Regions from separate parts of the Caballeronia sp. LZ029 genome, predicted to be linked through region 3. Evidence: riboswitches for the same ligand, from Rfam matches in the RefSeq annotation. Region 3 holds a riboswitch; each other region holds the start of a gene.

Region 1 (10,294 bases), on a different contig from region 3:
ACCCTCCTCCGAGGTCTTCAGTTCCTTTCAGGCCCCACTGACTGATGGACATTTGGCCCGACTGCATCTTTATCTGATTACTCTCGCCACCCGTGTTATGAGTGTACTGAATCGATGTATCGATGATTCCATAGAGCGTCACGCTCGACTGAGCGAAGGCTTGCGACGCCATCGCAAATGTGCTCAATACCGCAATCGACATAAGAACTTTGCGCAAAATTACTCTCCCTTCCTTCCAATTAAAAGCTGATTTCTTGAGTTTCTTTGATTCCAATTTCACAGCATTATTCTTTTGTTATCCTAATTTGTATGTGTAACCCTCCGAATTCCGCACCGGCAAAGCAAATCAACCTTACTAATTCTGAGAGTCGACCTGCGACGTAACACGGACCGTGACCGCTTTGACTTGACGCCATGCAAACAAGCGCCTTGCAATCTCTACCTCGATAGAGAGTCCGAACCCGTCCGCTACACCCTTCACAACCTCGTAGATGCACTCGTAGTCGAAGACGTCAGTTATGTTGTCCGACGCCGACGGCGAGAGTTCGTAGGGAACGAAAACATCGATATCAAGGCTCTCGCCCTTCGAAGCGCTCGACAGTCGGCGAAAGAACACGCGGCGGCAGTCCGGAACCACGCGAACCTGTGAATCCAATTCTGTGAACGAGTCGACGCCGTTACGAACCGCGGAGAAGGACCGCTGCCGAGCTTCAACATTCGATGACATTGACCGCAAGGCCTCCCCGAGCAGTCTCTTTGTACTTGGTTTTCATATCCGCGCCGGTCTCCGCCATGGTCTTGATGACCTTATCCAAGGACACATAGTGCTGGCCATCGCTTTGCAGAGCCATTCGCGCCGAGTTGATTGCCTTGATTGAGCCCATCGCGTTGCGCTCGATGCATGGCACCTGAACCAATCCACCGATTGGGTCACAGGTCAGGCCGAGATTGTGCTCCATCCCTATTTCTGCCGCGTGCTCGACTTGCTCGGGAGAGCCTTTCATTGCAGCGACGAGTCCGCCGGCCGCCATTGAACAGGCGACACCAACTTCACCTTGGCAACCGACCTCAGCACCAGAGATGGAGGCATTGAGCTTATATAGCATTCCAATTGCCCCCGCAGTCAAGAGGAAGCGAATAACGCCCTCTTCATCAGCGTGCGGAACAAATCTCGAGTAGTAGTGCAGCACGGCGGGTACGATGCCAGCGGCGCCGTTAGTCGGCGCCGTCACGACTCTTCCACCGCCAGCATTTTCTTCATTCACTGCCAACGCATAGAGGTTGACCCAGTCCATGACCGAAAGGCTGTCCTGCATCGCCTTTTCCGGAGAAGCCGTGAGCTTCCGGTACAGCGCAGCAGCCCTTTTCTTTACCTGCAATGGTCCGGGCATTACACCCTCAGTCTTGCATCCACGCGCCACACACTGTTGCATCACCCCCCAAATCTCCAGCAGTCGCGCCCTTACCTCGTTTTCCGGTCGCCAGGTGGCCTCATTGACCATCACAAGCTCAGCAATGCTCTTCCTTTCCTTTTGGCATACCTGCAGGAGCTCGACTGCTGTGCTGAATGGGAACCGGACTTCCTGCGATTCTGCAGTTGCGACGACGCCACCGCTTGATGCACTGACGATGAACCCACCACCAATTGAGTAGTAAGTCTCTTCCCGCAGAACCGTCTCGCGGTCCTCTCCGATTGCGAACAGCTTCATGGCATTCGGGTGAGCGGGAAGCGACTTTCGGAAGAAAACGATATCCCGCCTCTCCTCGAACTCGATGGCCCGTTTCCCGCCGAGCTCGATGGAGCGAGTTTCCCGCGTGCGTGCAATCGACGGCTCAATGGAATCGACGTCGACCGTCTCCGGATGCTTACCCTCCAGACCCAGAATCGCAGCGGTTACCGTCCCGTGCCCCCTACCGGTGGCACTGAGCGACCCGTAAAGCTCAACCTTCACGCGACAAACACGCGCGAAGAGGTGAGCGTCGTCCTCAATTCCCTGGACAAACTGAGCTGCGGCCTTCATCGGGCCCACAGTGTGAGAACTGGAAGGGCCGATGCCCACCTTGAAAAGGTCGAATACGCTCAGCGCCATAATCGCCCCTTACTTACGTTGAGCTGCTTGGGGGTAGACCGGAAAATCTCGACACAGTCTCGCGATGTCCGCCTTGACCCGCTCGTTAACCTCCTGATTTTCGAGGTCGTCAAGGATGTCACAAATCAAACCGGCGACGAGAACAGCCTCGGTCTTGCCCATCCCACGGGTGGTGAGTGCAGGCGTACCGATTCGAATACCGCTCGTGACAAACGGCGACTGCGGGTCATCTGGCACCGCATTTTTGTTGACCGTGATGCCGGCTTGGCCTAGCGCTGCGTCTGCCGCCTTACCCGTGATTCCCTTGTCAACGAGGTTGACCAGAAACAGATGGTTGTCAGTGCCGCCCGACACGATGTTGAAGCCACGGGCGATGAAGGCATCTGCCATCGCTCGCGCGTTTTCGACGACCTGCTTCTGGTACTCGATAAAGTCCGGTTGCATCGCTTCTTTAAGGGCGACAGCCTTAGCAGCAATGACATGCATGAGGGGGCCACCTTGAGCGCCCGGGAACACCATCGAATTGATTTTCTTCTCAATCTCGGGATTTGCACGCCCCAAGATTAGACCGCCACGCGGACCTCGAAGCGTCTTGTGTGTCGTCGTCGTCACGATATCGGCGTACGGCAACGGGCTCGGATAGACGCCCGCAGCGACAAGACCGGCCACGTGTGCCATGTCAACCATGAGCAACGCGCCCACCTTGTCCGCAATGGCTCTGAAGCGCGGGAAGTCCAGATATCGCGAATATGCGGAGAACCCTGCGACCAGCATTTTCGGTTTGCATTCGGTCGCGATGCTCTCCAGCTGGTCGTAGTCAATCCGACCGGACGAGTCGATGCCGTATTGCACCGCCTTATAGATTTTGCCGGAGAAGTTCACGGAAGCGCCGTGGGTCAGGTGACCGCCGTGAGCCAGACTCATCCCAAGAATGGTGTCGTGAGGCTGCAGAAGCGCCATGTAGGTCGCAGCGTTCGCCTGAGAGCCCGAATGCGGCTGCACATTGGCCCAAGCAGCCCCGAACAAAGCCTTGGTGCGGTCGATGGCGAGCTGTTCGACCACATCGACGAACTGGCACCCGCCGTAGTAGCGCTTATTGGGATACCCCTCAGCGTATTTGTTGGTCAGGACGGTGCCCTGTGCCTCCAGCACGCGCGTACTCGCGTAGTTTTCCGATGCTATGAGCTCGAGGTGCGACTCTTGGCGATGGGTTTCTGCGTTGATTGCGTCGCCGAGTTCCGGGTCAAAATGCTGAATGCTCAATCCGTCGCTAAACATCTTCATCTCCTGAATACGTTAAATCGTCTCGCCCATATCGAACGACGACAGAATCAATAGGCATCTATCGGGGCACACGAGCAGAAGAGATTTCTATCGCCGTAGCTGTTGTCCGCGCGACCTACCGTTGGCCAGTATTTGCGGGCGGCAACCGATGCAATCGGATAGGCAGCTTCTTCGCGAGAGTATGCGTGTGACCATTCATTACTCGTCACGCTCTGCGCCGTGTGAGGCGCGCATTTCAGCGGATTATCGACTTTGTCGAATGCGCCGGTTTGGACCTTATCAATCTCGCCCCGGATAGCAATCATCGCGTCGATGAATCTGTCGATTTCCTCAATAGACTCACTCTCCGTCGGCTCAACCATGAGCGTACCGGAGACCGGAAAGCTCATCGTGGGAGCATGAAAACCGTAGTCGATGAGACGCTTCGCGATGTCTTCGTTCGTAATTCCGGTTGCTTTTTGCAACGGCCGAATGTCCAGGATGCACTCATGTGCGACGAGTCCCTTCTCTCCGGAGTACAACACCGCGAAATGCGGGGCGAGTCGCTTCGCGATGTAGTTAGCGGACAAAATCGCCACTTCCGAGGCTGCCTGGAGTCCAGCCGCGCCCATCATGGCGATGTACATCCAGGAGATAGGCAGAATACTTGCCGAGCCGAATGGAGCTGCAGACACGGCGCTGATGCCTTCGGCCTCGCGCTCATATCCCGTGCAATGCTGGTTCGGCAAATACTTAACTAGATGCGGACCCACTGCAACCGGACCAACGCCGGGTCCACCGCCGCCGTGCGGGATGCAGAACGTCTTGTGCAGGTTCAGGTGCGACACGTCTCCACCGAAGCCGCCCGGCGCCGCGAGTCCAACCATAGCATTCATGTTGGCGCCGTCGACGTATACTTGGCCGCCGTGCTCATGAACAATCTCGCAGATTTTCCGGACGTTGACCTCAAAGACGCCATGAGTTGACGGATACGTAATCATGATGGCAGCGAGCTTCTGGCTATGTTGCTCGGCCTTCGCCTTCAAGTCCGTAAGGTCTACGTTGCCGTCACGGTCGCATGCGACAACCACGACTTCGAATCCCACCATCTGTGCGGAAGCGGGATTCGTTCCGTGAGCCGAAGATGGAATAAGGCAGATGTTCCGATGACCTTCGCCTCGGTCCTCGTGATAGGCCTTCACAATCAACAGCCCCGCATATTCCCCCTGGGAACCAGCGTTCGGTTGAATGCTCACGCCAGCATAGCCGGTCACGGCGCACAGCATCGCCTCGAGTTGCGCAATCATCTCGAGATAGCCAGCCGTTTGCGATTCGGGTGCGAACGGGTGAATGGAAGAGAACTCGGGCCACGTCACCGGCACCATCTCGCTCGTGGCGTTCAACTTCATCGTGCACGAACCCAATGGAATCATCGACCGGTCCAACGCAAGGTCTCTGTCGCCGAGACTACGGATATATCGGAGCATTTCATGCTCCGAGTGGAAGCGATTAAACACCGGGTGAGTCAGGTAGCTGCTGACACGATGCATGTCTGCGCCAAAGCCTAGTTCGGCTGCGCCCTCACACTCGGCAAACGAAGGCACCGGTCGAGCTTGGGCGAGGACCTCCAACAGCACCAATACGTCCGCTCGCGTCGCCGTCTCGTCGAGTGAAATGCCAACCTGATGGTCGCTGACTCGACGAAGGTTCACCCCTCGGCTTTCGGCTGCCGCGTGAATATCGCTGGTTCGTCCGTTCGAGGAGATGGTGAGCGTGTCGAAGAACGTCTCGTTCTCGATTTTGTAACCGAGACGCTTGACCCCCGCTGCCAACACAGACGTCAGGCGATGAACTCGCGTCGCAATCCGTCGCAGGCCTTGGGGGCCGTGGTAGACCGCATACATCGACGCAATCACCGCCAATAGAACCTGCGCCGTGCAGATATTCGACGTTGCCTTCTCGCGACGGATGTGCTGTTCGCGAGTTTGCAGTGCGAGTCGATACGCGCGGTTCTGATTCGCATCAATCGTGATTCCGACAAGTCGACCCGGCATGGAACGTTTGAAGTCGTCCTTCACTGCCATGTAGCCAGCGTGCGGACCACCGAAGCCAAGCGGCACGCCAAAACGCTGGGACGTCCCGACTGCAACGTCAGCACCCCAGTCGGCGGGACTCTTGATGAGAGTAAGGGCGAGCAGGTCCGCAGCCGCAACCACAAAGCCGCCTTGCACATGCACCTTCTGCGCAAGGTCGCGGTAGTCAATCACGTCGCCGTTTACACCAGGGTATTGAACGAGCACACCGAAGGCATCTTGCGCAACAAGCTCGTCCGACGGGCACACTCTCACCTCGATACCCAGAGGCGCGGCACGCGTCATCACGATTTCGATGGTCTGTGGCAAGACATCATCAGCAACCGCGAACACGTTGGAATGGCTCTTGCCAACTCGCCGCAGCAGTGTCATGGCTTCTGCTGCCGCCGTCCCTTCGTCGAGCATCGACGCGTTTGCGACATCAAGGCCGGTCAAATCGGTGACCATCTGCTGAAAGTTCAGCATTGCCTCAAGTCGACCTTGAGAAATCTCTGGCTGATACGGCGTATATGCCGTGTACCATGCCGGATTCTCCAAGATGTTGCGCAGAATGACCTTCGGCGTGTGCGTGCCGTAGTAGCCCTGTCCAATGAAGTTCTTCAGAACCTTGTTTTTTTGTGCAATTTGCAGCAAGGAAGCGAGCGCCTCCTCTTCCGGCAGACCTCCCGCAAACTGTTCGAGCGCGAGCGGCTCGCGTCGGCGGATGGCTTCGGGCACGATGTCGTCAATCAACTCTGCCCTCGTCCGATAACCAAGCTCGCGAAGCATTGCTTCTTGGTCTTCCAAATTCGGGCCGACATGTCGGGCAACAAATGCGTCGCGCGCTTCGAGCGACTCGAGCTGCTCGTCGTGCAGAAACTTCGGATGTGGTTCGTTCATAGTCCCTTACCTAGAGAGTTACGAATGGGCGCGCGAACTTATTCGAGGCCGTGGGCGTAGTCATCGGCAGACAAAAGCGGAGCGAGTTGCTGCTCGCCATCGAAGGAAATCTTGAAGAGCCAGTTCTCGTAGGGCGCTTCCATCATGGTGTCGGGCGAGTTCTTGACGGTCTCGTTGATGGCCGTTACCTTCCCCGTCAGCGGAGCATAAATGTCAGACGCAGCCTTCACCGACTCGACCAACGCGCAAGCCGAACCCGCAGTAACATCCGCGCCAACGTTCGGGAGCTCCACGAACACGATGTCACCGAGTGCCTCGCCGGCGTGCGACGTCAATCCGATGGCAGCGATACCGTCGGGGCCAACTCGAATCCACTCGTGGGAGGCGGTGTAACGAAGCTCTTGCGGAAAATCCATGTTCTTCTCCAATGTTCTTTGTATGGCACTCGTATAAGAGGCCGTTATAAGTGAGGCTCAGACTTGTGAGAGGACGCCGCCATTTCGGACGAACGGCAAGCGGACGGCGACGGCGGCCAGTTCTCTTCCTCGAACGGAAATAACCAATTCGTCGCCCGGCTTGACCGACATGGGAACTCGAACTATTGCGATTGGACGTTGCATCGTGGGACTGAAGGTGCCACTCGTTACGACCCCTTCCCCACCTGCTACGTGAATGGCCTGTCCCGCTCGCGGAATCCCGCCTTCGCCGAACACGACGGCACCTATCGTCTGCGCTGAAACGCCGCGATGTTCAACGCCTTGTCGACCCATGTACTCACGGTCTGATTTCAAATCGACGGTCCATGCAAGGCCGGCATCGAGCGGGGAGACTGTCTCGTCCATGTCTTGGCCATAGAGATTCATGCCTGCTTCAAGCCGCAAGGTGTCACGCGCGCCGAGGCCGGCCGGACGGATGCCGTTTTCAGACAGCGTCTTCCAAAGCAGCGGAGCGGCATCGGCCCTCGAAACTATCTCGAAGCCATCTTCACCGGTGTAGCCAGTTCTCGAAACCATGAGTTCGCCGAAGGTCGAATCACTAACGAGGGCTGCATTGAATGGCTTCAACTCATCTGTGAGGGATTTTGTCGTTGGAACCGCACGCCAGAACTTCTCTCGAGCTTGTGGACCCTGCACCGCGATGATGGCGAGCGCCAATTCCGGGCTGGCCAAATCGCCGCGGCGCGGTACGAGCGTCACCTTCAGATTGCTCCGTGCTATGACAGCTCGAATCCAGGAAATATCAGTGATTGCGGTGGACGCGTTGATGACGAGACGAAACCAAACTTCATTCAGGAAAGTGATGATGAGGTCGTCTACGACGCCGCCCTGTTGATTGAGCATGCATGTGTAAAGCGCCTTACCTGCGACCTTGAGCTTATCGACGTTGTTCGCGACGAGCCTGCGAAGAAGCTCTCGCGTATCGGGACCGCTCAAATCAACGACGCACATGTGCGAGACGTCGAACATCCCGGCGTCAGTGCGGACCGCATGATGTTCTTCAATCTGGGAGCCGTAATTGACGGGCATCTGCCACCCGCCAAAATCGACCATTCGTGCACCGGCCTCTGTGTGGCTAGCTGCGAGCGGCGTGCGCAGCAAACTGCTAACGGTATTGGCCATATCTCTTCGAGGTTGACAGAATGAAACGCATCCGTAGGGATGTCTTTTTCTCTGTCCTTGGTACCTGAGAGATTAGAGTCGCTTCGCGACCTTGCCCCTTCGGTGGACCTGATTTCAGGTCTCTCTCCAGAGATTTCGCTGATGTATAGATGCAATCAGCAACCAAGCCGTCCTTTTGCCTGAGAGTTTTAAGTCCCCTTCGGCGACGCTGTGCGTTCTCTCCGGCTTGGTTAAAACAACTATATTTGACTCTGGCTATTCAAGTCAAGTTACTTGCCTTAGAGGAAACACTTATTCCTCCTCATGTCACACATGCCATTCAAAGGCCTGACGTTTCCTCTGCGAGCGCCTAGTAGAGTGGGTCGTTGCTAATGCTCTGGATGATGGAGCGATAGAGCGTCACGCTTTCGGCAATTTTGTGGACGTAGCAATACTCGTCTGTCTGGTGAGCCATCTTGGGCTCACCAGGTCCCAAAATAATTGTTGGCGGATTTCCGGTTGCAGGTAACAAGACGCTGCCGTCAGTAAAGTACGGCACCGCGCGAGCAACGATAGGCTGGTGATGGAGCGATTCGCATAGCCCGAACACCCTCTTGACCGCCAACGCTTCGGGGTCGGTACTTAACGGCGGCACATCGACCATCGACGTCAGGCCAATGTCATCGGTCAAAAAACGAGACAGTCGTGTGCAGATGCATTGATGGTCCATGCCCGGAACTGTGCGGAAGTCCACCTCGAATTCCGCTCGGTCGGGAACAGAGTTCACGTTCGTGCCGGCCTTGAAGGTGCCGACGTTCATGGTGGCGTGGCCCATCAACGGATGCGTCGACTCCTCGATTCCAAAGCCGCGTATCTTCTGAATGGCCTGAGTCGCCTTATAGATAGCGTTGTCGCCCTGCTCCGGCATAGCGCCATGCGCTGTCTTGCCGGTAGCAGACGCACGGACCCAAAGCGCCCCTTTGTGCCCGACAAAAGGATAGTTCGCCGTCATTTCTCCGACAAGGAGAAGACTGAGTGGCTTCAACAGCCCGGAGGAGCCCGCAAGCGCCTTCGCGCCATCGCATCCGGTCTCCTCACCTCCCGTGATAATCAGTTGGACGCCGTTTCCCTCACGTAGCTCCTCGATGCTTTGCGAGCAAGCAGCGACGAACGCCGCAATGCCTCCCTTCATATCGCTGGTTCCACGGCCGTAAACACGCCCTTCACTTTCAATCGCGCCAAAAGGGTCGAAGTTCCACTTCCGCGTCCCCAACGGCACAACATCAAAATGCCCCGTAAATCCGATGGGTTTCCCACCTTGCCGGCCGTGGATGTTTGCGACTAGGTTAAATCGACCAGCTCCGAACGAATGCAAGTGGACTTCGAAACCAATGTCAGCGAGCACTTCCGCAAGGTATTTCGCACATGCTTCTTCGTTGCCAGGGGGATTTATTGACGGTATGCGGACAAGGTCCTTAGTCAGAGCCAGTGCTTCAACGGGCGTGGCCGTAAGCAGTTTCACTGAAGCATCCATTTGACTATCTCCGTAAATCGTTCTTTTCGGCAACACTCAGCCATCCGCCAAACAGCGTTTGGCGGAGGTAATCTCTAAGGTTAGTTCAGTGGCAGCGAGGAGTTACTTCATCCATCTAGGAGCACCTGGGCGGCGAACCGGTCGACCGCCAATTGTCCTGCCGGCTCCAAGTGGCATCGCTGCATTTCGACCCTCATTTCCGAGCCCTTTCTCTCCCGCGAGTCGCATGAAGACACGAAGCGAACGCTCGATGAGGGATGCTTCGAGGTTGTTGACGATGAATGTCAGGTGGGATTGCTGCGGCGTCGCTCCCCATTCGTTATGGTGCTTCGGAGGAAACACCATATGCTGTACAGCATGAAACTCGACAGGGCCGCCTTCCGATTGCGAAACCCACAAAAGTCCCTTCACTCGCAAGACATCCGAGCCATGCCGGTGGAGCAACCACGTCAACCAAACTCCAAAGGCAGTCCAATCGAGTGGCTGCTCAATAACCAGCCCGAAGCTGGTGATACCGGTGTTAAGCAAGTGAACGCGTGTGCCCGAGAGATTCCGAGCAGGCTCGATATTCCGAGCGGCACGGACTTGGTCCAAAAGCATCGAGACAACTTCGTTACGTTCCGGCGTTTTCGGAACCAGTACCTTTGCGTCGGAGTTGACTGCCTTAATTTCGGCAGCAAGTCGCTCGACATGACCTGGCGCATTGCAAAGGTCCATCTTGGTGACAATCACAACATCAGCAAGCGCGACCTGACGAGCAGCGTCCGTGAAACGATTGAGCGTCTCCGTGCCCAACGCCGCGTCGACAGTCGCAACTACACTCGTGAGCTCGAAACG
Region 2 (10,294 bases), on a different contig from region 3:
CCGCGGAGTCGTGATCGCGCGGATGAACGCGGGATCGTCGTCGGGATTGGCGATCAGACGCAGATACGCGATGAGATCCTTGATCTCCGCCTTGTCGAAGAACGACTGCCCGCCCGACAGCACATAAGGAATGCGCTCGCGTCGCAGCACCTGCTCGAAGATGCGCGCCTGAAAGTTGCCGCGATAGAGAATGGCGTAGTCGCGAAACTGCGTGCGCCGCTCGAACTTGTGCGCCGAGAGCCGGAACACCACGGACTCGGCCTCGTGCTCTTCGTCGTTGCAGCCGGTGACGGTGATCGTGTCGCCCATGCCGTGCTCGGACCACAGCTTCTTCTCGAACAGCTTCGGATTGTTCGCGATGACGTTATTCGCCGCCGTCAGAATGCGCACCGTCGAGCGATAGTTCTGCTCCAGCTTGACGACGTGCAGCTTCGGAAAATCCTTGCCGAGCTGCGCGAGGTTTTCGAGGGTCGCGCCGCGCCATCCGTAGATGGCCTGATCGTCGTCGCCGACGGCCGTGAACGCCGCACGCGGGCCGGCAAGCTGCTTCAGCAATTCGTACTGACAGGCGTTGGTGTCCTGATATTCGTCGATCAGCAGATAGCGCAAGCGGTTCTGCCACTTGTCGCGCACCTGCTCGTTCTCGGCGAAAAGCTGCGCGGGCCGTAGGATCAGATCGTCGAAATCGAGCGCCTGATACGCGTGCAGCGTCGCCGCGTAGCTGCGAAAGACGATCGCCGCCTGATGCTCGTCCTCGTTATTCGCGAGCACGGACGCCTGATCCGGCGACACCATCGCGTTCTTCCACAGCGAGATGATCGACTGGATCTTGCGAATCAGGCCCTTGTCGGTCGTGCCGAGCTGTTCCTGCACCATGCCGAAGCAGTCGTCCGAATCCATGATCGAGAACTGCGGCTTCAGTCCGACATGTTCCGCTTCCTGCCGCATGATCTGCACGCCGAGCGAGTGGAAGGTGCAGATCGTCAATTGATTGACGGGAATCTTGCGGCCTTCCTTGCCGGGCGTGGTGAGCGTCTTGCCCTCGAGCAGCTTCGCGGTGCGCTCGCGCATTTCGAGCGCGGCCTTGTTCGTGAAGGTGAGCGCGGCGATGTGCTTCGGCTCGAAGCCGCGTCCTTCGATCAGATGCGCGATCTTCTGCGTGATCACGCGCGTCTTGCCGCTGCCCGCGCCGGCGAGCACGAGACAGGGACCATCGAGATAGCGCACGGCTTCGCTTTGCGCGGCGTTCAGACCAGCGGACATCGTTTTGGGCTTTTGGAGTTCGGGCGCGCTTAGCTGAAAACCTGCGCGCGGAGGAGAGCGCGATGTTAACACGATAGCGGCGGCGCGGTTCCGGCCCCTGTTCGTGCCACAATATCCGATCGAATTCACGACAGGACGATGCCCGCATGAGCACAGCACTGAAAGTCGGCGTAATGGGCTACGGCCTCGCCGGCGCGACGTTTCACGCGCCCGTCATCGAGCACTGCGGCCGGGCGGAAGTCACGGCCATCGCGACGAGCCAGGCCGAACGCGCGTCGGCGGATTATCCGAACGCGCAGATCGTCGCGGACTTCGACGCGCTGCTCGCCGTCGACGGCCTCGAATGCGTGGTCGTGGCGACGCCGAACGACACGCACTTCGATCTCGCGCACCGCGCGTTGTCGGCGGGCAAGCATGTGGTCGTCGACAAGCCGGTCACGCTTTCCGCGCGCGACGCCCGCACGCTCGCCGATCTCGCGCAGCAGAAAGGGCTCGTGTTCGCGCCGTTCCACAATCGCCGCTGGGACGGCGATTTCATGACCGTGCGCGCGCTCGTCGAAAGCGGGCGGCTCGGGCGAGTCACGCATTACGAATCGCATTTCGACCGTTTTCGCCCGAAAGTGCCGCAGCGCTGGCGCGAGGAAGCGGAGCGCGGCGGCGGCCTGCTGTTCGATCTGGGGCCGCATCTGATCGATCAGGCGCTGACGCTCTTCGGCGCGCCGCAGACGGTCACGGCGTTCGTGAAGGCGCATCGCGATCACGCGCACGCGCCGGATTACGTGCATCTCGTGCTCGGTTACGAGGACAAGGAAGTGATCCTGCACGCGAGCGCGCTCGCGGCGCTGGAGCCGCCGCGTTTCGCGATCCACGGCACGCGCGGCAGTTACGTGAAGAACGGGCTCGACACGCAGGAAGATCAGTTGCGTTCCGGCATGCGGCCGGGCAATCCGGAGTTCGCGAAGAATCCGCCGGGCGCGCTGCGCGAAGTCGATGGCGATCACGACCTGCGTCAAGAATTCGCCACGAAAGATGGTGCTTATGTCGAGTTTTATCGCGCGCTGGCGGCGTCGATTCAGGACGGCAAGCCGTTTCCGGTTTCGCCGCAGGACGCGGTTGATACGATGACGATCATCGAGCTGGCGATTCAGAGCGACAGGGAAGGAAGGCGGGTGGAGTTCGCCCGATTGCGCTGACGCGAAGCGGCATCAACATGGTGTGACCGAGTGGAATATGACAAACATTAACTCGCTTTGACTCTTGGAGATGGCGGACAATATTTCTGATTTTCATCTGTCATTTGTCGTGAGGCAGAGTAAAGTCAATAACGGGTCGAATTCGTCATGTCTGTCACATTCAAACATTCCGGTCATCTGGGCGATATCGTCTATTCGCTGCCTGCAATGCGGACGATCGCCCGGCAGTGCGGCGTCCGCGTGACGCTTTACATTCCGAACGACGTCGATTCGGGTTACGGCCCGGACAGGCGTCACCCCGCCGGCGACAAGATGATAGATGACGCGACGTTCGATTTCGTCGCGCCATTGCTGCGGTCTCAGGCTTATATCGAGGCCGTGCATTTCGTTCCCGGCAACGACATTCCATGCGACGCCGTCAACTTCGATGCTTTTCGCGGCGGAAGCGTTAATGTTTTGGCCGGAAACATTAAGGATTACTATTTCAAGATTTTCGCGCTGCTCGCCGAGTCGCCGTCTCGCTGGCCCAAACGGTCCGGCGGAGTCCACTCGTACGCGAAACCCTATGACATCCTGATTGGCCGTTCGATGCGCTATTTGAATCAGGCGATCGATTACGGCGTGCTCGCGCAATTGGACTTGCGTATCGGATTTATCGGACTGGAGAATGAATTTACGGAATTCCGTTCACGCTTTCCTTCCTTGGCGATCGAACATGTGCCGACGCGCCACGCACAGGACGCCTGCGATCGGATTGCGGAGGCGTCGCTCTTTATTGGCAATCAGTCGGTTTTCTTCGCAATCGCCGAAGGATTGCAGTCAAACAGGCTGCTCGAGGTATTCGAACCGGTTCCGAACGTCGTGCCATCCGGGGGCCGCACAGGCCAGTTTCTGACGACCGCGGGGCTGGCGCGGCTGGTCAGCGCCTTTTTTTCACGAACGATCACACTGCCGGATCCCGACGCGGCGTTGAGAAGCGAATATATGCACTGAGCAATACCTGACGCGGTCGCCCGGAATTTCGAACGAAATTGACATTGCGCGAGGCGTCGCGTAAATTCTGCCGCACGCGTCGGGAGAGCGCGTGGTCTCGTTCATGCAGCGAAGATCGCGCCGCCGAAGGGGCACACCCGCAAACTCTCAGGCAAAAGGACCGACTGCGTCGAGGAATTCGTTTCCTCGCACTCTGGAGAGCGGCAGCGGCTTCAACATGAAGCCAGTTGCCCACCGAAGGGGCGCGCGATGAACCATCAGTCACGCTGATGGTTCGCGCAATCTCTCAGGTACCGAGGACAGAGGGGTCACGCATCGCAACCGCTTCGCGGCATGCGCCTTGCGCGCTGCATCAGGCAGCGCGAAAGGCGCATCCGGCCAGGCGAAATGTGCGCTGCGTGGCCTTTTTTGTTTCGCGAACCGAGGCCCTGATGACCGAACTCCAACACACGCCCCTGCACGCCGCCCACCTCGCGCTCAACGCGCGCATGGTCGATTTCGGCGGCTGGGACATGCCCGTCAACTACGGTTCGCAGATCGACGAGCATCGCGCGGTGCGCACCGACGCCGGCATGTTCGACGTATCGCATATGCGCGTCGTCGATTTCGAGGGCGACGCCGTCCGCGAATTCTTCAAGCACGCGATCGCCAATAACGTCGACAAACTCACGACGCCGGGCAAAGCGCTCTACTCGTGCCTGCTCAACGGCAACGGCGGCGTGATCGACGATCTGATCGTCTACTACTTCTCCGAAACGAATTTCCGCGTCGTCGTGAACGCGGGCACGGCGGAGAAGGACATCGCCTGGTTCGGGCAGTTGAACGCCGAAGGCAAATTCAATCTTTCGATTACACCGCGCCGCGATCTCGCGATCATCGCCGTGCAAGGCCCGAACGCGCGCGAAAAGACCTGGCAAGTGCTGCCGGACACGCGCGCGCAAACCGAATCGATCAAGCCGTTCAACGCGGCCGTTTTCCCGTCGACGCAATACGGCGAACTGATGCTCGCGCGCACCGGCTACACCGGCGAGGACGGTTTCGAGATCGTCGTTCCGGCGACGCAAGTCGAGGCGTTGTGGAACGCGCTCGCCGCCGCGGGCGTGAAGCCCGCAGGCCTCGGCGCGCGCGACACGCTGCGCCTCGAAGCCGGCATGAATCTGTACGGCCAGGACATGGACGAGAACGTGTCGCCGCTCGACGCCGGCCTCGCGTGGACCGTCGATCTGAAAACGGAACGCGATTTCGTCGGCCGCAGCGCGCTGGAGGCGAACGGCTCGAAGGCGAATTTCGTCGGGCTCGTGCTGATCAAGGAAAACGGCAAGGCGGGCGGCGTGCTGCGCGCGCATCAGAAAGTCGTCACGCAACACGGCGACGGCGAGATTACGAGCGGCACTTTTTCGCCGTCGATGCAGGAATCCATCGCGTTCGCACGCGTGCCGACGGGCGTTGCCGTCGGGGACACGGTGCAGGTCGTCATCCGCGACAAGCAACTTCCGGCGCGCGTGGTAAAACTTCCGTTCGTGCGCAACGGCCGAGTGTTGGTCGAGCTTTCGTAACGCCGTCGCGCCCGTTCCCTCCGATCAAGAAACTCACGAAAGAACCACGCAAGGAGCATCCAATGAGCATCCCGGCCGATCTGAAATACACCGAATCGCACGAATGGGTCCGCACCGAATCCGATGGCACGCTGACCATCGGCATCACCGATCACGCGCAGGAAGCGCTCGGTGACATCGTGTTCGTCGAACTGCCCGCGGCGGGCAAGACCGTTACGGCGGGCGATGCGATCGCCGTCATCGAATCGGTGAAGGCGGCATCCGACATTTACGCGCCGGTTTCGGGCGAGATCGTCGAATCGAACGACGCGCTCACCTCGGCGCCCGATCAGGTGAACGGCGCGCCGTACGAAAGCTGGCTCTTCAAGATCAAGCCGGCGGGCGACGCCGGTCTGGACAAGCTGCTCGACGCCGAAGGCTACGGCAAGTCGATCGGCGAATAACTCATCTCAATGACGATTGCGGCTCGGTCGCGAGCCGCAATCGCAGGACAAAACATGAAGCTCGAACACCCGGATCGCCTGATGAACCGCACCTCCCTGTCACTCGCCGCGCTCGAATGCCACGACGCATTCGCCGAGCGGCACATCGGCCCCGATGACGCGGACCAGCGCGCAATGCTCGATGCGCTCGGTTTCGCGTCGCGCGCGGCCTTCATCGACGCGGTGATTCCTGAATCGATCCGCCGCAAGGAAACGCTGCCGCTCGGCGCGTTCACGCAGCCGAAAAGCGAGGCGGAAGCGCTCGCGTCGCTGCGCAAGCTGGCGGACGAGAATCTGGTGTTTCGAACCTGGATCGGACAGGGTTACTACGGCACGCACACGCCGGCGGTGATCCTGCGCAACGTGCTCGAAAATCCGGCGTGGTACACGGCATACACGCCGTATCAGCCGGAGATTTCGCAAGGCCGTCTCGAAGCGCTGCTCAATTTCCAGCAGATGGTGATGGATCTGACGGGCCTCGCGATGGCGAACGCCTCGCTGCTCGACGAAGCCACCGCCGCAGCCGAAGCGATGACGCTTCTGCAACGCGTCGGCAAGCCGAAATCGAACGTGTTCTACGTCGCCGACGACGTGCTGCCGCAGACCATCGAAGTGGTGCAGACGCGCGCGAAGCCCGCGGGCATTGAAGTGAAGGTCGGTCCGGCCGCGGATGCCGCGAGTGCGAATGCGTTCGGCGTGCTGCTGCAATATCCCGGCGCGAATGGCGATGTGCGCGACTATCGCGCGCTCGCGGAAGCAATCCACGCGGCGGGCGGCCATGTCGTCGCGGCGGCGGATCTGCTCGCGCTGACGCTCATCACGCCGCCGGGCGAATGGGGCGCGGATGTCGCGATCGGCAATACGCAGCGTTTCGGCGTGCCGGTCGGCTTCGGCGGCCCGCACGCGGCCTACATGGCCGTGCGCGACGAATTCAAGCGCCAGATGCCGGGGCGTCTCGTCGGCGTGACCGTCGATGCTCAAGGCAACTCCGCGCTGCGCCTCGCGCTGCAAACGCGCGAACAGCATATTCGCCGCGAGAAGGCGACGTCGAATGTCTGCACGGCGCAGGCGCTGCTCGCGATCATGGCCAGCATGTATGCCGTCTATCACGGTCCGCGCGGCCTGAAGACGATCGCGTCGCGCGTGAACCGCGTGGCGTCCATCTTCGCGGCGGGCGTGAAGAAGCTCGGCTACACGATCGCCAACGACACGTTCTTCGACACGATCACGATCGACAGCGGCGCGAGCACGACCGCGCTGCATCAGGCTGCTTACGCCGCGCATGTCAATCTGCGCCACGTGAGCGCGACGCAAGTCGGCGTATCGCTCGATGAAACCACCACGCGCGACGATCTGCTCAAGCTCTTCGCGTTGTTCGCCGAAGTCGCGGGCAAGACCGAAACATTCGATATCGACGCGCTCGATCAGGCCGCTGCCGATTCGCTGCCTGCCGAACTGCATCGCACGAGCGAGTACCTCACGCATCCGGTCTTCAACCGCCATCATTCCGAACATGAAATGCTGCGCTATCTGCGCAGCCTCGCCGACAAGGACCTCGCGCTCGACCGCACGATGATCCCGCTCGGCTCCTGCACGATGAAGCTCAACGCGACATCGGAAATGCTGCCCGTCACGTGGCCCGAGTTCGCGCAGATTCACCCGTTCGCGCCGGCGGAGCAGACGCTCGGCTATCGCACGATGATCGATCAGCTCGAACAGATGCTCGTCGCGTGCACGGGTTACGCGGCCGTCTCGCTGCAGCCGAACGCGGGCTCGCAAGGCGAATACGCGGGCCTGCTCATCATCCACGCGTATCACGAATCGCGCGGCGAAGGGCATCGCAACGTGTGTCTGATTCCGGCGTCCGCGCACGGCACGAATCCGGCGTCGGCGCAGATGGCGGGCATGCAGGTCGTCGTCGTCGCTTGCGATGCGAACGGCAACGTCGATATCGAAGATCTGAAGGCGAAGGCCGGGAAGCATTCCGCGAATCTCGCGGCGATCATGATCACGTATCCGTCGACGCACGGCGTGTTCGAGCGCAACGTTCGCGAGATTTGCGACATCGTGCATTCGCACGGCGGCCAGGTGTATGTCGATGGCGCGAACATGAACGCAATGGTCGGCCTGTGCGCACCCGGCCAGTTCGGTGGCGACGTGTCGCACCTGAACCTGCACAAGACGTTCTGCATTCCGCACGGCGGAGGCGGACCGGGCGTCGGTCCGGTCGCGGTCGGCGCGCATCTGGCGAAGTTCCTGCCGAATCAGGCATCGACCGGATACAAGCGCGATGACGCGGGCATCGGCGCGGTGTCGTCGGCGCCTTACGGCTCGGCCGCGATCCTGCCGATCTCGTGGATGTACATCGCGATGATGGGCGCACAAGGTCTCACCGCCGCCACCGAAAGCGCGATTCTCGCCGCGAACTATGTCGCGAAGCGACTCGCGCCGCACTATCCGGTGCTGTACAGCGGCTCGGGCGGACTCGTCGCGCACGAATGCATTCTCGATGTGCGGCCGATCAAGGAATCGAGCGGCATCTCGGTGGAAGACGTGGCGAAGCGTCTGATCGACTACGGCTTCCACGCGCCGACGATGAGCTTCCCGGTGCCCGGCACGCTGATGGTCGAGCCGACGGAATCGGAATCGAAGGAAGAGCTCGACCGCTTCATCGACGCGATGATCGCGATCCGCGAAGAAATTCGCGCGGTGGAAGAAGGCCGCGCCGACCGCGACGACAACGTGCTGAAGAACGCGCCGCACACGGCGGCGGTCGTCACTGCGGACGACTGGACACACAAGTACACGCGCGAAGCGGCGGCGTATCCGGTGAAGTCGCTGGTGGCGCGCAAGTACTGGTCGCCGGTGGGCCGCGCGGACAACGCGTATGGCGATCGCAACCTGATGTGCTCGTGCGTGCCGGTATCGGAGTATGCGGACGAGTAAGGTTCGCGCAGAACCTGAGAGAAAGCGCCGCCCGAAAGCGTAAAGCATTGTCGGGCGGTTTTGCGGCGCGTTCCAGAACAGCTAACATCTCACCCCGGACCAAAAAGCCAAACCAGGGAGTTCACATGGCGTTCAAGGTGCGAGAGGTGAAAGGGACAATCCGCGCGCGCGGGGTGCGGGCGATGTTGGCGGCGATGCTCATCGTCGCGTCGTCCGCGCAGGCCGCGATGAATTTCTGCGCCGCGCCCGCGATGCAGACGAGCGAGCGCACCAATGCCGATCCCGGCGTGAAGGCGCTGGTGAAGATGGTGCAGTCGCACGTGAACGATCAGCCGAAGGCGCGCGCGAAGCTGCACACCGAAGGCACGCTGCCGCACGAGGGCATCTACGACGAGAGCGTCGAAGCGGAGAAGGACCTCGGCCTGATGCGCGATGCCGCGCTCGCGTGGCGCGCGACCGGCGACGAACGCTATCTGCGGCTCGTCGACCGCTTCCTGCTCGCATGGACGACGACCTATCAGCCGAGCTTCAATCCGATCGACGAGACGAATTTCGAATCGCTGATCCTCGCATACGACCTCACGGCAAGCGCGTTGCCGGTCAGGACGCGCAACACGGCGAACGCGTTCATCACGAAAATGGTGACCGGCTACATCGCCGATATGGACAAGCAGCCCCGGCCGCTCACGGGCAATTACCGGAACAACTGGCAGAGCCATCGCGTGAAACTGGTGGCGATGGGCGCGTTCACGATCGACGACCGCAAGCTCATCAACGCGGCGCAGCGGCTGTTCGTCGAGCATATCGGCGACAACATCGCGCCGGATGGATCGACGGTCGATTTCGCCGAACGCGACGCGCTCCGCTACGTCACATACGATCTTCAGCCGCTCGTGACGGCGGCGCTCGCCGCGCGGCGGCACAACCGCAACTGGCTGCCGGAACGCGCGCAGTCGGGCGCGACGCTCGCCGAAGCGCTCAACTGGCTCACGCCTTACGCGCTCGGCACGAAGACGCACGATGAATTCGTGAAGTCGTCCGTGCCGTTCGACGCCAAGCGTCGCGAGGCGGGCTTGCCGGGCTTTTCGGGTCAATGGGACCCGAAGAACGCGGCGGAACTCTTTCATCTGGCGGCGCGGCTCGACGGCCGCTACGCGCCGGTCGCGCTGCGGCTCGCGCCGACACCGCCCGCGTGGCTCGCGGTGTGTCTGCCGCTGCCGGCGCGCTAACTCTTACAGGCAGGAGCAGTCATGGCAGTCAGCGTATTCGACCTCTTCAAGATCGGCATCGGACCTTCCAGCTCGCACACCGTGGGACCGATGCGCGCCGCGTTGATGTTCGCGCAAGGGCTCGAGCGCGACGAGCTGCTGGAATCGACCGCATCCGTGAAATGCGAGCTGTACGGCTCGCTCGGCGCGACGGGCAAGGGCCACGGCACGGACCGCGGCGTGATGCTCGGCCTGATGGGCGACGCGCCCGATACCGTCGATGCATCGGGCATCGTTCCCCGGCTCGAAACCGTGCGTACATCGAAGACGCTCGCGCTCCTGGACAAGCGCAAGATTCCGTTCACGATCAAGGAGAACATCGCGTTCTATCGGCAGGCGTTGCCGGAGCATCCGAACGGCATGAAGCTCTACGCTTTCGATGCGAACGGCGCGTTGCTGCGCGAAGCGACGTATCTGTCGGTTGGCGGCGGTTTCGTCGTGACGGCGGGCGCGGCGAACACGGCGGTGCTGACGGCGCACGAGCACTTGCCGTATCCGTTCCATACCGGCGACGAGTTGATGAAGATGTGCGCGGAATCGGGCAAATCGATCGCGCAACTGATGTGGGAAAACGAGCGCGTCTGGCGCAGCGA
Region 3 (10,294 bases):
GCGCGAATGCATGAATCTCGGGTTGAGCATGAATATCGTGCAGTTGCCTGGAATGGGTGGAGTGTTTCGTATCGCGCCGCCGCTCACTGTCAGTGAGGAAGAGATCGATCTCGGGGTTGATTTGCTTGGGAAGGCTATCGAGAGGTCGTTGTAGAGGTTTGATTTGTGACGTGGTTGTTGTGGTTCGGGGTTTGTTTTCGCCGGATCCCGGGGTCGTGTCGGTCTATTTGTGTTGCCCCTGTGCGGGGCGGCAGTCACTTTCTTTGCTGCTGCAAAGAAAGTAACCAAAGAAAGCAGCTCGTTCAGGCCCGCGGTCACACGTACGTTGGCCATGCTTGCCAGCCACCGGTGGCACTCGCCTAAGTGGCGCCCTCGAAGGCCCAATCGGGCTTGGCTCGCGCACGGTCTGACGAGCTGGAAGTTATAGTGCGCTGGTTCAGCACGAAATGGCTCCGGCACTGCGCTACGCGCTACGCGCTACCGCCGCCGAGGCCGATCAGCCGAAGGAATTCGATCACTGAGCTTTTAGCCGCCCGCCGCCGCGCGCTCGATCTCGGCGATGTCGATCTTCTTCATCGTCATCATCGCGTCCATCGCGCGCTTGGCGGCTTCGCGATCCGGGCCGCTGAAAATCTCGAGCATCCGCTTCGGCGTGATCTGCCATGAAAAACCCCAGCGATCCTTGCACCAGCCGCACCGACTTTCCTCGCCGCCATTGCCGACGATCGCGTTCCAGTAACGATCGGTCTCTTCCGCGCTGCCGGTATGCACCATGAAGCTCACCGCTTCGTTCGGCTTGAAGTTCGGGCCGCCGTTCAGTCCGAGGAAGCGCTGGCCGAGCACGGTGAACTCGACAGTCAACTCCGGCCCCTGCCCCACGCCCGGCTTCGCGGACGCATGGCCCGCGCCGACGCGGCTATCGGGAAAGGTGGCGGCGTAAAACTCCGCCGCTTCACGGGCATTACCGTTGAACCACAGGCAATTGACGAGTTCGGCCATTGCGCGCTCCTTCGGACAGTGAACAGTGCGCCGACGATATCACGCCGGCGTGTTCACCTTCACCTGCGACGATGCGCCGACATGCACGCGCTTCGAAGGCAGGCGCTGCGACACCGCCTCCGCGACGACCTCAGCCGTCGCCGCCGACAAGGTCCAGCCGAGATGCCCGTGCCCGGTGTTGTAGAACACGCCCGGACGCTTGCCCTGCCCGACCTTCGGCAGCATGCTCGGCAACATCGGGCGCAAGCCGCTCCACGGAATCACGCGCGCGGTCGATACATCGGGGAAATGACGCCGCGTCCATTCGACGAGCGGCGCGATGCGATCTGCGCGGATATCGCGATTGAAGCCGTTCAGCTCCGCCGTGCCCGCCACGCGGAAACGGTCCGCGCCGAGCCGGCTCGTGACGATTTTCGCGCGGTCGTCGAGCAGGCTGACCCACGGCGCGTGATCGCGGCTGCGGGCGTCGTCGAGGCAGACGGTGATCGAATAGCCCTTGACCGGATAGACGTTGAGATGATCGCCCGCCATCGATGCGAACGCACGGCTGCCGACGCCCGCGCAGATCACGATGCCGTCGAACTGGAGCGCCTGCGTCTCGCCCGCATGCTCGACGCTCAGCGCGAGCCGCCCCGCCTGTTCGTCGATCGAGGTCACCGACGTGTCGTAGCGGAACTCGACACCGCGCCGCGCGCATGCATCGGCGAGTCCGCGCGTGAACTTGTGGATGTCGCCGGTGGAATCGGACGGCGTGAAGAAGCCGCCATGAAACGCACCGCGAAAGGTCGGCTCGATCGATGCGATCTCTTCCGGCGTGACCGCGTGACGGTCGAGGCCCGCGCCGGTGAGGATCTCGTTCACTTTCGCTGCGGCGTCGAACTCCTTGCGGCTCGCGTAGAAATGCAGGATGCCGCGCCGTTCGAGATCGAAGTCGATTTTCTCGTCCCGCGCGATGCGAAACAGATGCTCGCGCGCCGCGATCGCAAGACGCACGGTCTCGGCCGTATTCGCACGATAGTTCGGAATCTGCCGCAGGAACTCGCCCATCCAGCTGTACTTGTGCCAGCCCGGCCGCGGATTCATCAGGAGGGGCGCGTCGCGCGTGAACATCCACTTCAGGCCTTTCAGCACGGTGGCGCGGCTGTTCCACACTTCGGCATTGCTCGCCGACAGTTGCCCGCCATTGGCGAAGGACGTTTCCATCGCCGCATAGCGATGCCGCTCGATGACAGTGACGTGAAACCCGCGCTGCGCAAGGGCGTAAGCGGTCGTGACGCCGGTGATCCCGGCGCCGATGATGGCGATTCGTGACATGACATGATCCAGATTGATTGAGCATCGCCGGCCTTGGCCACATGCCGCAGCCGGCACCGATGCCCCATCTGTCCATGTACCTGAGAGTTTCGCCCGCGTGCCGCCCGACGTTCACGTCGGCAGCCGGGGCTCCCCTTCGGTGGGCGCATAAAAGCGCCGCTCTCCAGATGTTCCAGCGCGCACGGTCCTTTTGCCTGAGAGTTTCCGGGGCGGTTGCTCCGTCGGCGTCGTCGCGAGGACGAACTCTTCCGTGACGCTTTGTCGAACGCTTGCACAATACCGGTACGAAATGCGCATGGCAAGCCCCCGCCGACACGTTGACAGAACGCGGCCCTCGCCCTCAGACTCCCGTCGTCCGTTATTCGCTGCTCAAAATATGCCGTCTTCCCAGTTGTCCGTCTATTTTTTCGCCCAGGCCGCGGTGATCGTGCTCGCGAGCCAGTTCGTCGGCAGGCTCGCGCAGCGTGTGGGTCAGCCGCAAGTCGTCGGCGAGATGATCGCGGGCGTGCTGCTCGGCCCGTCGCTCTTCGGGATGCTGCTGCCGCACTGGCAACAGGCGCTCTTTCCCAAGGCGACGATGGGCACGCTCTACGTCGCCGCGCAGCTCGGCGTCGGGCTCTACATGTTTCTCGTCGGCACGGAGTTTCGCGCGGACCATTTCCGCGCCCGCGCGAAGAGCGCGATGAGCGTGTCGATCGCGGGCATCGTCGCGCCGTTCGCGCTCGCGTTCGCGCTGACGCCGTGGCTGCAAACGATCCCCGGTCTCTTCGCGGAAAAGGTGCGGCTCTACGAGGCGTCGCTCTTTCTCGGCGCAGCAATCGCGATCACCGCCTTTCCGATGCTCGCGCGCATCATCCACGAACGCGGGCTGACGGGCACGTCGCTCGGCACGCTCGCGCTCACCGCAGGCGCATTCGACGATGCCGCCGCGTGGTGCATCCTCGCGATCGTGCTCGCGAGCTTCGGCGGCTCATGGATGGGCGCATATGCGGCGATCGGCGGCGGCGCGGCTTTCGCGCTCTTCATGATCTTCGCCGGCGGCAAGTTGCTGCGCCGGCTCGCTGCCGGATTGAATCCACACGCGCCGTTGCCCACGAGCGTGCTCGCCGCCGTGCTGGCGCTGTTTTCGCTCTGCGCATTCGCGATGGACGCCATCGGCATTCATGCAGTCTTTGGCGGCTTTCTGCTCGGCGTCGCGCTGCCGCGCGGCCCGCTGACGGAAAAGCTGCGCGACATGCTGCAGCCCTTCGTCGTCGTGTTCCTGCTGCCGATGTTCTTCACCTACTCGGGCCTCAACACGCGGCTCGACATGCTGATGGACCCGGCCATCATGCTCGCGGCCGTGGTGATCCTGCTCGCGTCGTTCGGCGGCAAGGGCATCGCATGCTGGGCGGCCGCGCGCGCGAACGGCGAGCCTTCCGGCGACGCGATGGCCATCGGCGCGCTGATGAACGCGCGCGGGCTGATGGAGCTCATCATCATCAACATCGGACTTGCGGCGGGCGTCATCCTGCCCGGACTGTTTTCGATTCTCGTGCTGATGGCCGTGCTCAGCACGCTGATGGCCACGCCGCTCTTCAACTGGATCGTGCGCCGCGATGCGGCGCTGCGCTCGGCCATCGCGCGTTAGCGGATCAGAGCGCGGGCTTAGAATAGCGGGACCCACACGTATCTCGTCTAGCCCATCATGCGCTCCTGGCGACTCGACCGCGTCTCCTCGAACGGGCAGCTGGATCTCAGCCGCGCGACGGAGCTCGTATCGTCGATCGGCAGCGAGGATTCCAACGCGCTCGCCGCCGAAGTGCTGAAGCTGCTCGGCGACGTCGCCGCGATCTCGCAATGCACGATCTTCGCGTATGAATTCGGCAACCGGCCGCGCACGGTGTCGGTGGCGGATCATCGCGGCGGGCGTTTCCTGCGCGATGTCGCCGACACTTACGCGCGCCATTTCTACGCGCTCGACGGCAATCAGAAGATCGTTTCCTCGGCACGCAACGAGAAGCCCGGCTCCATGCTCGTGCTGCATCGGCAGACGAGCGAGGATATCGCCAACGAGGCGTATCGCGCGGCGTGTTATCACCAGCCGAACGTGTCGGATCGCGTGTCGCTGCTCGTGCAGCCGGGCGCGGACCTGTGGCTCTCCGTGAACCTGTATCGCGACACGCGCTTCGGCAATTACCATCCACGCGAGATCGCGCTGATCGAAGCGATGGCGCCGCTCATCGCGCACGCGGCGAAGCATCATTACGCGATCTGCGGGCAGCGCGACATGCCGATCTCGCATCTGATGCTCGCGCGCGTGCGCGGCCTGTGCCCCGAACTTTCCAAGCGCGAACTCGACGTGCTCACCGGCGTGCTCGAAGGCCGCACCGCGCAGGAAATCGGCGATGCGATGGGCATCAAGGCGACGAGCGTCGTCACGTATCAGAAGCGCGCATACCGCAGGCTCGGCATTTCGAGCCAGCGGCAACTGTTCGCGCTGTGCATCGGGCCGGGCAAGGTCTGACAATTCTTCGAACGTATCCGTGTTTTCCCCGATCCGCTGACGGCCTCGCGCTGTACCCAAATTGAGGACAGGCGGCCCGATCCCGCGCTTCATACTCCGACGCATCAGATGTCCGACACAGCGACACGACCGGAGACGACAGCATGGAATCCACCCGCGCAAGCGGCGCATTGAACGCGACGCCCCTACCCCGCACGCACGAACAACCGGTGATCGCGAAAGTCTCGCGGCATCTGCTGTGGTTCCTCTTCGTGCTGTTCTTCTTCTCGTTTCTGGACCGCATCAACATCGGCTTCGCGGGCCTGACGATGATGAAGGACCTCGGCCTCACGAGCACGCAATTCGGCCTCGCGACGACGCTCTTCTATGTCGCCTACATCGCGTTCGGCATTCCTAGCAACATCGTGCTCGCGCGCATCGGCGCACGCCGATGGATCGGCACGATCATGATCGCGTGGGGCCTCGCATCGACGGCCACGATGTTCGCGACGAGCCCCACGTCGCTCTATGTATTGCGCGTGCTGGTCGGCGTGACGGAAGCGGGCTTTCTGCCCGGCATCCTGCTCTACCTCACGTACTGGTTTCCCGGCGCATACCGTGCGCGCGCCAATGCGCTTTTCATGATCGCGATGCCCGTGACCGCGGCGGTCGGCTCGGCGCTTTCCGGCTTCATTCTCGGGCTCGACGGCACGCTCGGCCTGAAGGGCTGGCAATGGCTCTTCCTGCTCGAAGGCTTGCCGTCGGCGCTGCTCGGCCTCGTCGTGTATCGCTATCTCGACGACAGTCCCGCCACCGCGCGCTGGCTCGATGCCGACGAAAAGCGCGCGCTCGCCGCCACGCTCGCCTCCGAACATTCCGGCGCCGCGACCACGCCGACGCAGCACGTGCCGGGCACGGGCATCGTCGCGGAACTGCTTTCGCCGACCGTGGTGAAGTTCGCGATCGCATACTTCTGCCTCGTGAACACGCTCGCGATGGTCGCGGTATGGACGCCGCTCATCGTCAAGAGCTTCAGCCCCGATGCGAGCAACCGCACGATCGGCCTGCTCGCGGCGATTCCGCAAATCTGCACGATCGTCGCGATGATCGTGTGGGGCCGCCGCTCGGATCGCAAGCAGGAGCGCAAATGGCATCTGATGCTGCCGATGCTCTTCTCCGCCGCGGGCTGGCTCTGCACCGCATGTTCGACGAACCCCGCGTTGCGTATGCTCGGCGTGTGCCTCGCGTCGGCGGGTTCGTACACGGCGATGTCGATCTTCTGGACCACGCCCGATCACGCGTTGAGCTTTAAAGCGCGCGCCATCGGCATCGCGGTCATCAATGCGACCGGCAACATCAGCTCGGCGCTCAATCCGCTGATCGTCGGCTGGCTGAAGGACGCGACGCACAGCTTCACGTCGGGGCTGATCTATTCGGCGGTATTGCTCGCGCTCGGCGCGCTCGTCGTGATGATGTTGCCGATCACGCAAAACAAAGCGCAAGCCGTCTAAGGAATCACGCAAGGAGCACTGGATGAACAAGCCATTCAAGCCGTATCCGTTCACGGCGAAACAGTATGCGGCGCGCGTTCCGGCGCTGGAAAAAGGCGTCGATGCGAAGCGTCATGACGTGACGATCGTCGGCGGCGGCCCCGTCGGGCTCGCGATTGCGCTCGGGCTCGCGAATCACGGCGTGCGCTCGGTGCTGATCGAAGCGGACGATTCGGTGTGTCACGGCAGCCGCGCGATCTGCATCTCGCGGCGCAGCCTGGAGATCATCGAACGTCTCGGCGCGCTCGACGGTTTTCTGAAAACAGGCCTGCCGTGGACGGGTGGCCGAAGCTTCTATCGCGACACGGAAGTGCTGCATTTCACGATGCCGCAAGACGAAAACCAGAAGCTGCCGCCGATGGTCAATCTCGCGCAGTATCACATCGAACAGTTTCTGCTCGATGCCGCCGAGAAGCGCGCCGAGCTCATCGATATTCGCTGGCAGACACGCGTGAAATCGATCGACGCGCGCGACGATGGCGCGACGCTGCAACTCACGACACCCGATGGCGATTACGCGCTGGAAACCGGCTGGGTCGTCGCGAGCGACGGCGGCCGCAGCACGATACGCGAAGCGCTCGGCCTTCAACTCAAGGGCACGAGTTATGAAGGCCGTTATGTGATCGTCGATATCGAACTCGAAAGCGAGCGGCCGACGGAGCGGCTCGCGTACTTCGATCCATCGTCGAATCCGGGCTCGACCGTGCTCGTGCACAAACAGCCCGACAACGTATGGCGCATCGACTATCAACTGCGCGACGGCGAAGATGCCGACGAAGCCGTGAGGCCCGATAACGTCATCCCGCGCGTACAAAGCCTGCTCGACATGATGGGCGAAACGGGCGCATGGTCGCCGATCTGGATCACGATCTACAAGGCCAATGCGCTGACGCTGGAACGCTATCGCCATCAGCGCGTGATGTTCGCGGGCGATGCCGCGCATCTCGTGCCGATCTTCGGCGTGCGCGGCGCGAACTCCGGTATCGACGATGCCGACAACATCGCGTGGAAGCTCGCGCTCGTCGTAAAGGGACTCGCGTCCGATACGTTGCTCGACAGCTATTCGGATGAGCGCGTCGCCGCCACGCACGAGAATCTGAGCTACGGCACGAAGAGCACGGAGTTCATGGCGCCGCCTTCGTTCGCATTCGATCTGATGCGCACGGCAGTGCTGAGTCTCGCGGCCAGGCATCCCGAAGTGCGCTCGCTGATCAATCCGCGGCAGACCTCGGCGATTACTTATGTGGCCTCGCCATTGAACATCGCCGATCGCGATGTGTTCGCATCGGGGCCCGTCCCCGGCGCGGTGCTGGTGGAGTATCCGGTAACGATCGTGGAGGCCGGGCATGGACGCGAAGCGCATCTGACCGATCTCGCCGGCCCGAACTTCACCGCGTTGTGCTTTACCGATGACGGCGTTTTGGCCGCCGCATTCGCGACGCTCGCGCACGCGTTGCGCGCGAGCGGATTGCCGTTCAGGGCGGTGCCGTTGAGCGCGCATCTGCATCCGCGAACGCAGGGCGTGCACGCATGGGATCACACCGGCCGCATCTTCGAACGTTACGACGCGCGGCCCGGCACCGTGTATTTGCTGCGGCCCGATGGCCACGTGCTCGGTCGCTGGCGCGATGCGCAACCGCACGATATCGAAGCGGCGATTGCACACGCACTGTCCGCATCAACCGATTGAACGAGGGAGAAGATCATGAACGATGCAGAACTCGACGCCGTCTACACGCGCCTGTGCAAGACGATGACGCAACTCGGCGAAACGAAGGCATCGCTTTTTCTCGCGCGCTTTGCCTTGCTTGCAATCGGCGAGATGAACGATCCGGACGCGTCGCTCAAGTTGATCGACGAAGCGAGCGATGGGATCGCAGATTGATTCGGGAAGAAAAAGCGTCGTGCCGACCAGCCTCGACACGACGCTCGTACGAGAGGGCCGTCAACGTCGCATGAGGCCCATCACCAGCGTCACGAGGAAGATGACGAGGAATATGAAGAATAGGATCTTCGCGATGCTCGCCGCACCTGCCGCGATGCCGCCGAACCCAAGGGCGGCGGCGATGATCGCGATAATGAAAAAGACCAACGCGTAATACAACATGATGTTATGTCCCTCCGGTTCAGATCCGCCGCGCGCCCCATGGTCGCGGACAGTGGACTAGCTTAAGCAAGCAGTATTCCTTACCGGATGGAGCATAGTTTTTTCCCGTGATATCCTTGCTCCGTCCTGCATACGCCATCAAACCTGCATCACGCCGCGAGCGCGGAGCATCCACTTTTTACACGGTCGTCAAGAAGACTCGTCACCTGCCGTTAATTAAAAAAAGGGACGTGAAAGCTGAGACGACGTGTTTGACGCTCGTTCGCGCGCTGTTCCGCGTTATCGAATGGTCATGCATTTTGGGCACCATTCCAGCGGAGCACTTCCCGATAAAAGGGCCATGCTCACATGGTTGACGATCTGCGGTTCAAGGTCGATCGCTTCGCCATCTTGAGGATCAAGACATCGCGCGGGCATCCCACCACCGGAGCACGAACAGAGACACGTTCGGATGCCATTTCTTCCGACGATAGATTGACGGGCGCCGCCCTCGCGGTCCCATTGGGAAAGAATTGATGAAACCGGCAAGGAATTCGCTGCGGTCACGTGTTGGCCGATATATCGCGTATGGTGTGATCGCAGCCACGCTCGTGGCGGGCGCGGGCTTCCTGCATTGGCGCCATGAGTTGCGTGCCGCGCAATCGCAGTCTGCCGCGCTCACAGGCGTCGCCAGTCAGATGCGCCATGAAGCATCGGCGTGGACGCATCGGGAGAAGGACGCATCGGAAATGCTGACCGATATCCGCGACAAAAACGTCGCGACGATCGGCGTGAGTCCCGATGCGATTCTCGTCTCCACGTTGAAGGGCGAGAAGTACTACGTGGCCGACCATAACGGCGCGTTCTCCAATGCGCTGCTGCTCGGCGATATGAAGCCTGGCGCGAGTTCGCCTTATCAACTCGTCTGGCTGCCCGACGCCGACGTGCGAACGGGCGTGGCGCGCTGGAGCGAAATGTTCGATCGTTCGCGCGACATCCTGAGCCTTCTGCTGCCGCTCTTGATGCTCGGCGGCATTCTCTGGTTCATGCGTCGCGAGATGCGGGGCGGCGCGCAGTTGCTCGGCGAGTCGCCGACGCTGCGTTTCGACGACGTCATCGGCGCGGGCGAAGCGAAAGCGGCGCTCACGGATGTGCGCGCCTGGCTGACCGAGCCCGCACAATTTACCGGAATGGGCGTGCGGGCACCGTGCGGCATTCTGATGACGGGCGGCCCCGGCGTCGGCAAGACGCGCCTCGCGCAGGCGCTCGCGGGCGAATGCGGCGCGAACTTCATCGCGATCACGGGCAGCTATTTCAGCGCGAAGTATTACGGCGTCGGCATCCAGAAGGTGAAGCATCTGTTCGAGCTCGCGCGCAAGAATGCGCCGACCGTGATCTTCATCGATGAAGCCGATGGCCTCGGCAAGCGCACCGATACCGGCGGCGGTCCCGTCGAAGCGGAGAGCAACCGCATCATCAATCAACTGCTCGCGGAAATGGACGGCTTCGCATCGAACGAAGGCGTGATCATCGTTGCTGCTACGAATCATCCGGACAATCTCGACGAAGCAATGCGACGCCCCGGCCGTTTCGACCGCACGGTGCAGGTGCGTCTGCCGAGCCTCGACGATCGCGCCGAGATCCTGCGTTTCTATGCGGCCAATCTGAAGAAGAAAAACGAAGACATCGACTTCGATCAGCTCGCGCGTCTCACTACGGGTCTTTCGCCGGCCACGCTGTCGATGATCGTCAATCAGGCGGGCCTTGTCGCGCGCAAGGCGGGCGAACGTGAAGTGTCCGCGAAGCATTTCCTCGAAGCGATCAAGATCGCGCGTATCGGCGATGTCAACGGCGCGGAGC

What was found. Region 3 has a riboswitch for glycine ahead of QCE73_RS18495 (D-amino acid dehydrogenase). Riboswitches for the same ligand answer to the same signal wherever they lie in the genome.
Region 1: another riboswitch for glycine. It lies ahead of gcvT (glycine cleavage system aminomethyltransferase GcvT); the one in region 3 lies ahead of QCE73_RS18495 (D-amino acid dehydrogenase).
Region 2: another riboswitch for glycine. It lies ahead of gcvT (glycine cleavage system aminomethyltransferase GcvT); the one in region 3 lies ahead of QCE73_RS18495 (D-amino acid dehydrogenase).

What each region holds. Positions count from the first base shown of each region.
Region 1 covers NZ_JARUXO010000104.1:3,412-13,705, forward strand. The annotation lists gene QCE73_RS38420 (porin) at 1-280, opposite strand, end outside; gene QCE73_RS38425 (L-serine ammonia-lyase) at 711-2,090, opposite strand; gene glyA (serine hydroxymethyltransferase) at 2,100-3,368, opposite strand; gene gcvP (aminomethyl-transferring glycine dehydrogenase) at 3,422-6,325, opposite strand; gene gcvH (glycine cleavage system protein GcvH) at 6,364-6,741, opposite strand; gene gcvT (glycine cleavage system aminomethyltransferase GcvT) at 6,799-7,944, opposite strand; glycine riboswitch at 7,986-8,084, opposite strand; glycine riboswitch at 8,102-8,179, opposite strand; gene QCE73_RS38450 (M20 family metallopeptidase) at 8,294-9,457, opposite strand; gene QCE73_RS38455 (GTP-binding protein) at 9,560-10,294, opposite strand, start outside.
Region 2 covers NZ_JARUXO010000001.1:3,002,858-3,013,151, reverse strand. The annotation lists gene QCE73_RS14215 (UvrD-helicase domain-containing protein) at 1-1,263, opposite strand, end outside; gene QCE73_RS14210 (oxidoreductase) at 1,410-2,456, shown strand; gene QCE73_RS14205 (hypothetical protein) at 2,604-3,449, shown strand; glycine riboswitch at 3,520-3,623, shown strand; glycine riboswitch at 3,633-3,762, shown strand; gene gcvT (glycine cleavage system aminomethyltransferase GcvT) at 3,881-5,005, shown strand; gene gcvH (glycine cleavage system protein GcvH) at 5,068-5,448, shown strand; gene gcvP (aminomethyl-transferring glycine dehydrogenase) at 5,503-8,433, shown strand; gene QCE73_RS14185 (alginate lyase family protein) at 8,559-9,662, shown strand; gene QCE73_RS14180 (L-serine ammonia-lyase) at 9,684-10,294, shown strand, end outside.
Region 3 covers NZ_JARUXO010000002.1:801,690-811,983, forward strand. The annotation lists gene QCE73_RS18485 (aspartate aminotransferase family protein) at 1-154, shown strand, start outside; gene QCE73_RS18490 (VOC family protein) at 526-999, opposite strand; gene QCE73_RS18495 (D-amino acid dehydrogenase) at 1,039-2,313, opposite strand; glycine riboswitch at 2,379-2,483, opposite strand; glycine riboswitch at 2,486-2,574, opposite strand; gene QCE73_RS18500 (cation:proton antiporter) at 2,690-3,943, shown strand; gene QCE73_RS18505 (helix-turn-helix transcriptional regulator) at 4,001-4,819, shown strand; gene QCE73_RS18510 (MFS transporter) at 4,963-6,309, shown strand; gene QCE73_RS18515 (FAD-dependent oxidoreductase) at 6,332-8,038, shown strand; gene QCE73_RS18520 (hypothetical protein) at 8,054-8,233, shown strand; gene QCE73_RS18525 (DUF1328 family protein) at 8,294-8,455, opposite strand; gene QCE73_RS18530 (AAA family ATPase) at 8,971-10,294, shown strand, end outside.